DNA from 2 places in the Blautia faecis genome. Region 2 is predicted to be linked to the other one. Evidence: riboswitches for the same ligand, from Rfam matches in the RefSeq annotation. Region 2 holds a riboswitch; the other holds the start of a gene.

Region 1 (3,419 bases), on a different contig from region 2:
TATTATTAACGAGCTTGATAAGGCAAATTCCGGCAAAGGAAATGGAAATCCGGCAGACGTACTTCTTACCCTTCTGGACAATCTTGGATTTACAGATAACTATATGGAGTGTATGATCCCAACTGGCGGTGTTTATCCAATTGCTACTGCAAATGACCGTGACCAGATCAGTGCACCGCTGATGTCCAGATTCGCAGTAATTGATATTCCGGATTATACAGCTGAGGAGAAGAAAGTAATCTTTTCCAGATTCTCTCTTCCGAAAGTTCTTAAGAGAATGCATATGGAAGAGAGTGAGTGCATTATCACAGAGGGGGCGCTGGAGGCAATCATCCAGCGTTATTCCAATACTTCAGGTATTCGTGATCTGGAGCAGGCAGCAGAGCACATTGCGGCAAATGCACTGTATCAGATCGAGGTCAACCATGTAGAGAAGGTAGAGTATACCAGAGAGATGGTGGAGGAACTTCTGAAATAGAAAAGATGAATTATTATATTCGATAACAATATTCGCAAAATAATCATAATATAAAAATATACAAGAGAAACATATAACAGGAGTGATAAAAATTGGAATTCTGGGACATCTATGATATTAACAAGAAACCTACAGGCCGTACCATGAAGCGAAACGACTGGTGCTTAAAAGACGGGGAATACCATCTCACCGTACTTGGAGTAGTGGCAAGACCAGATGGTACGTTTCTCATTACCAAACGTGTGATGACAAAAGCCTGGGCACCAGGCTGGTGGGAAGTTTCCGGCGGTGCAGCACAGGCAGGGGAATCTTCTTATGATGCTGTACTCCGCGAAGTGAAAGAGGAGACAGGCCTTGATGTAAGCGATGCGCAGGGCGGCTATCTTTTTACTTACAAAAGAGAGAATCCAGGGGAGGGAGACAACTATTTCGTAGATGTTTACCGCTTTGTGATGGATGTGAAAGAAGAAGATCTACACCTTCAGGAAGAAGAGACAGACGGCCACATGTTTGCCACTCTGAATCAGATCAAGGAATTTGCAGCCCAGGGAAAATTCCTGCACTATGACAGTATTCAGGCTGCCTTTGAGAATCTGTAGATTTATTATATATTCTGCAGGAAATAACTGTGATATGCAGGGAGATTTTTTTTACGAATTCTGATGAAATGGGAATATTAATTAGAGCGTGCTGGTCAGACTGCGAGCAGTACAATTCTGTTAAGGGTATGTAAAATATAATTGAGATAAAAATAGTTTCTTGTAATTTGAAGAAAGGTGTATTATAATAAGCAACGAAATCTGAATAAAGACCAGGGGAGTTTCAATTGAGAAGCTGAGAGTAAGGTAGTCCTTAGACCCTTTTAACCTGTTGGATCATGCCAGTGTAGGAAGTGTTTAACGATGTAATTAGGAGCATTTGTCTGGATGGCAGGTGCTCTTTTTTCATACTGACTGACAGAGCCTGTTCAGTTCCGTCACAGTTTCAAGAATGGTTCTTATTCGATTTTTAACGCAAAGTCCTGTTTATGGGACAGAAAATAGGAGGAAAAGAAAATGAACGCAAGTGTAGCAATTCAGGTACTGCCAAATGTACAGGATGAAGAGGAAGTTATCCGCATTGTAGACGAGGTGATCGCCTACATCAGATCTACTGGTCTGAACTATTATGTAGGACCATTTGAGACCACCATTGAAGGTGATTATGACCAGCTGATGGATATTGTAAAAGAGTGTCAGCATGTAGCTGAGCGCGCAGGCTGCAAGGCTATGAGCGTATATGTTAAAATTGCATATAAACCAGAAGGGGATGTACTTACCATTGAAAAGAAAGTTACCAAACATCACCAGTAAGATACCTCCAATTGCAGCCATGGCCGTGATTCTGCTTGGCTGGGAAGTGGTAAGCATTTCGGGAATTGTTCCCTCCTACATGCTTCCCTCTCCGGTAGCAGTGCTGACAGCCCTGTTTGGCGATCTGCCAACCATACTTTTCCATGCGAAATTCACTTTGCTGGAATCCTTTTACGGACTTCTCATTGGAATCGCGCTGGCATTTGTGTTTGCAACTATGATGGATCGGTTCCGTGTAATGGATCAGGCATTTTATCCGATCATGATCATTACGCAGACCATACCGACTATTGCCATTGCGCCAATTCTGGTGCTTTGGATGGGATTTGGAATGGCACCGAAGATCACTCTGGTTGTGATCACCACTTTTTTCCCAATTACAATCGGACTGCTGGATGGATATAAAAGTGTGGATCCGGATGCCATTCGTCTGATGAAGGCCATGGGAGCCAGCCGGGCACAGATTTTCCGCCATGTGAAATTTCCAGGTGCTTTGCCCCAGTTTTTTTCCGGGCTGAAAATATCTGCTTCCTATGCAGTTGTAGGAGCCGTTGTTTCTGAGTGGCTGGGTGGATTTAACGGACTTGGTGTTTATATGACCCGTGTAAAAAAAGCATATTCTTTTGATAAAATGTTTGCAGTTATTATCTTCATTGTGATCATCAGCCTTTTACTTCTTCTGGCAGTAAATATTGTCAGCCGGATCACAATGCCATGGCTGCAGGTAGAAAAGGAGAAAAATCATGAATAAGAATCTGAAAAAAGTAATCGCACCAGTTGCAGCGGCAGCTATGGTGTTTGCAGTTCCTACAGGTGTATACGCAGAAGATGGTGCGCAGGAGAAAATCACATTCTGCCTGGACTGGACACCGAATACCAACCACACCGGACTTTATGTAGCACAGGCAAAAGGCTACTATGAAGAAGCTGGTCTTGATGTGGAGATCGTTCAGCCACCGGAAAATGGGGCAGCCCTTATGTGTGCAGCAGGTCAGGCTCAGTTTGCGATTGAGGCTCAGGATACCATGGCTGCTTCCCTTGCACTTGACGAGCCTCTTGGAATCACAGCGGTTGCAGGAATCATTCAGCACAACACCTCCGGAATCCTTTCCCGAAAAGGTGACGGAATTGACAAACCTGCCGGACTTACCGGAAAAACCTATTCCACATGGGATTCCCCAATCGAGCTTGCTATGCTGGAAAATGTTGTAAACGGTGACGGCGGAGATTTCAGCCAGGTTACCCTGATCCCTAATGATATTACAGATGAGCCAGCAGCACTTGCTGCCAAGCAGACGGATGCCATCTGGGTATTCCAGGGCTGGGGCGGAATCAATGCTGATGTAGAAGGTGTAGACTGCGACTATTTTGCATTCTCTGATATCAACCCTGTATTTGACTACTACACACCGGTTATCATTGCAAATAACGACTATCTTGCTGAGAACCCGGATCAGGCGAAGGCATTTATGGAAGCAACTGCAAAGGGATATGAGTTTGCAGCAGAGAATCCGGATGAGGCAGCACAGATCCTCATTGACGGCGATAATACAGGTTCTCTGAAGGATGCTGAAGACCTTGTAAAGAAG
Region 2 (3,419 bases):
GGATTCACCGGTATAAATCGCTGCACCCATACCGATTACATACATCCAGCAGCTTACAAGACCGTAAACAATAGAGCTTACAGCAGTTGCTTTCACTGGCTCCTTCGCCTCACGGGTATAATCACTGATCAGCGGCAGCCAGGACAGTGGCATTGCAACAGAAAGCTCAACCGCAGCACCAAAGGACATGGCTTCCTCGCCAATGGCAAGTGCAGTCCCGCCATCAAAGAAGATGAGCTTGCAGAGTACCAGTGTGAGGATAAAAAGTGCTGCCATAGCGATGGTGTTGATTTTTCCAAGGTTTGTGATGCCGATAAAAATCCACAGTACGATCAGTGCACCGATTACCAGACACCATACCCAGCTTCCGGTATGTAACACACCGTTTGCGGCCAGAGCTCCGTCGTAGATCATAATGGCAGTCCAGCCAACCAGCTGAAGTACGTTCAGGAAGGAGAAGAAAATCCCGCCTTTTTCCCCAAAGCTCATTTTTACGGTTTCCATTGCACTGCGGCGTGTTTTTCCGCCGATCACTCCGGCGAGGAAAAGCATGGTACAGCCAATAATATGTCCGATGATAATGGCAAGAAGACCTTTTCCAAAGCCAAGTGAGGCAAAATAGGTTCCGGTGAGGATTTCCGCCAGGGAAACACCAGCGCCAAACCAGATCAGGCCGTTTTCAAAAATGGAAGTACGTTTTTCAGTCATGTTATTTTGCCTCCTTATCAGCGGCTTCTGCCGTAATCTCGTCATGTGACAGTGTGAATTCATTTTTTATTGCAAATCCGTGATCCATAGGACCACTGCCTTTTCCAAGATCCAGCATAGCAGCAAGTGCTCCGGAAATATATTTCTTTGCCCTCTCCACGGAAGTATCCAGGTCAAATCCCTTTGCCAGATTAGAAGCAATGGCACTGGATAACGTACATCCTGTTCCGTGAGTGTTAGGATTGTTGATCCGCTTTCCCTGGAACCATTTGTAATTGCCTTCGCGCCACAGAAGGTCATTGGCGTCATTCAGCTGATGACCACCCTTGCAAAGCACTGCACAGCTGTATTTCTCCCCGATGGCAGCAGCGGCTTTGATCATATCCTCGGCAGTTTCTATTTTCATTCCGGACAGAACCTCTGCCTCCGGAATATTCGGTGTCAGGACTGTGGCCATTGGAAGAAGCTGACTTTTAAGGGCTTCAATGGCTTCATCATTGATCAGCTTGGCTCCGCTTGTAGCGACCATAACCGGGTCTACTACAATGTTCTTTGCTTCATACTGGCGAAGTTTTTTCGCAATGGTTTCAATCAATGCGCTGGAAGATACCATTCCAATCTTCACTGCATCCGGATAAATATCTGTAAAAATATTATCCAGCTGGTCTGCCAGAAATTCTGGCGTTGCTTCCATAATACCTGTTACACCGGTAGTATTCTGTGCGGTAAGTGCGGTAATCGCACTCATGGCATATACTCCATTGCTGATCATTGTCTTGATATCAGCCTGGATACCGGCGCCTCCGCTGGAGTCACTTCCAGCGATTGTTAATGCTGTTCTCATAATTTTCTTCCTTTCTCTTGGCCTTGTTTGAAGCAGTTTCCACGAGTTATGAGTTATAACGTGAAAGAATCTTTTTACAAACCGGCACTGTTGTTATGTATGCATTAATTTTATATAGCGTCCGAAAGTGGTGCCCCCAGCCGAACGCTGCATTGCTGCCATATGAAAAAAGAGACACCCCAATGAGGTGTCTCCGAAAAAAATCAAACCCATGATGACTTCCTACGGCGGCATTATCCGCATCAGGTAATAGGGTCGAAATTCACAATTTCCTCTCAGCCTGTGTACAAGCTCCCCTGTTCTTTTGTTATTATAGTAATAATGGGAAAAATTGTCAATAAGGTGTTGGAATACAATAAATACCAAGCGCACAAAAACACCTCGCGGAACGTTATCAGTGAACAGTGACCGAAAATCGTTTACGCTAACTCCACAACCAGCACCTGATATCCATGCAGCTTAACTGAATTTCCATCCAGAACCATATCCGGGTAGTTATTGATCAGCACCTTTTTGCATTCTGATGGAAGTGTAATTTCCTGCTCATCCCACTGATAATTGCCAACCACAAGCAAAGTTTTATCTCCTTTACGGTAGTATGCCATTAAATTATGCCGGTCTTCCATAAATGGCTCCAGAGCACCATACACAACGGTTTCTTTATATTCCGGATCCTTGCGAAGAGCGATCAGTTTCTTATAGAAATTAAGTACGGAATTTGGATCAATCGTCTCTTTTTCCACATTAATTGCGGTATAATTGGAATTTACCCGAAGCCACGGTGTACCAGCTGTAAATCCAGCATTTTCCTCACCAGTCCACTGCATGGGGGTACGGGCATTGTCACGGCTGCGGCGGGCAACAGCTTTCAAAGCTGCTTCCGGGGTAAGTCCGGCGTCAAGTGCAACTTTATATTCATCCAGAGTTGAAATATCATCTACCTCGTCAATTGATTTGAACGGGATATTTTCCATGCCAAGCTCCTGTCCCTGATAAATAAAGGGAAGTCCACGAAGCATGAAATTCAATGCTGCCAGCATTTTTTTGCTTGTGTCACAGCAATCACCTTCTGGAATATAGTGACTGACACCGCGAGGCTCGTCATGATTCTCGATAATATTGGAAACGAATCCGAAATCCCCCATTTTGGCCTGTGTCTCAAAACAGCAGCGCTTGTAGTCGTCAGGTGTGATTTCTTTGCAATCGTACCAGCCTTTTTCAGAACCTCCGAAAATGGTTTCGTTAAAGTCGAACATAGAAGAAAAATAACCATTGTTTCCAATAAAATCCGGGAGCTCTTCGTCTTTTGCGTTGAAAACCTCACCTACGGAAAAAGCATCGTGAGGCTTGAAGGTGCGGTCACGCATTTCTCCAAGAAATTCTCCGATTCCGGTAGCTTCCTCCAGCATTTTATTAATGCTGCAGAGTCCGTCCTCACGATCAGGCTCATAATCATGCATAGGAAGAGCTTTTTTGATATTAATGATAGCATCAATGCGGAAACCGCCAAGACCCTTGTCCAGCCACCAGTTAATATTTTTATATACTTCCTCACGGAGCTCTGGATTTTCCCAGTTCAGGTCAGGCTGCTTTTTATGAAAAACATGAAGGTACTGTTTGTTGGTGCCAGGCAGATCCTCCCATACCGAACCTCCGAAATAGGAGCGCCAGTTAGTAGGAAGCTTACCATCTTCTTTGTCTCTTAAATAGAAGAAACGGCCGTATTTTCCATCCGGATCTTTACAGGCTTTTTTAAACCATTCGTGCTCATCAGAGCAGTGGTTTACAACCAGATCCATGACAATATACATGTCACGTTTCTTTGCTTCTGCGATAAGGCGGTCCATATCCTCCATAGTTCCGAATC

What was found. A riboswitch is a leader RNA that binds a small molecule or an ion and turns the genes downstream of it on or off. The one in region 2 is predicted to bind thiamine pyrophosphate.
Region 1: it holds a riboswitch for thiamine pyrophosphate, as region 2 does, so the genes downstream of both, PGQ38_RS12865 (thiamine-binding protein) here and thiD (bifunctional hydroxymethylpyrimidine kinase/phosphomethylpyrimidine kinase) in region 2, are expected to answer to the same signal.

Annotation. Positions count from the first base shown of each region.
Region 1 is NZ_JAQDKY010000028.1:5,106-8,524, reverse strand. It holds gene PGQ38_RS12875 (AAA family ATPase) at 1-478, shown strand, start outside; gene PGQ38_RS12870 (NUDIX hydrolase) at 571-1,077, shown strand; TPP riboswitch at 1,282-1,388, shown strand; gene PGQ38_RS12865 (thiamine-binding protein) at 1,534-1,830, shown strand; gene PGQ38_RS12860 (ABC transporter permease) at 1,799-2,581, shown strand; gene PGQ38_RS12855 (ABC transporter substrate-binding protein) at 2,574-3,419, shown strand, end outside.
Region 2 is NZ_JAQDKY010000019.1:1,517-4,935, reverse strand. It holds gene cytX (putative hydroxymethylpyrimidine transporter CytX) at 1-708, opposite strand, end outside; gene thiD (bifunctional hydroxymethylpyrimidine kinase/phosphomethylpyrimidine kinase) at 710-1,552, opposite strand; TPP riboswitch at 1,755-1,860, opposite strand; gene PGQ38_RS10325 (alpha-glucosidase) at 1,972-3,419, opposite strand, start outside.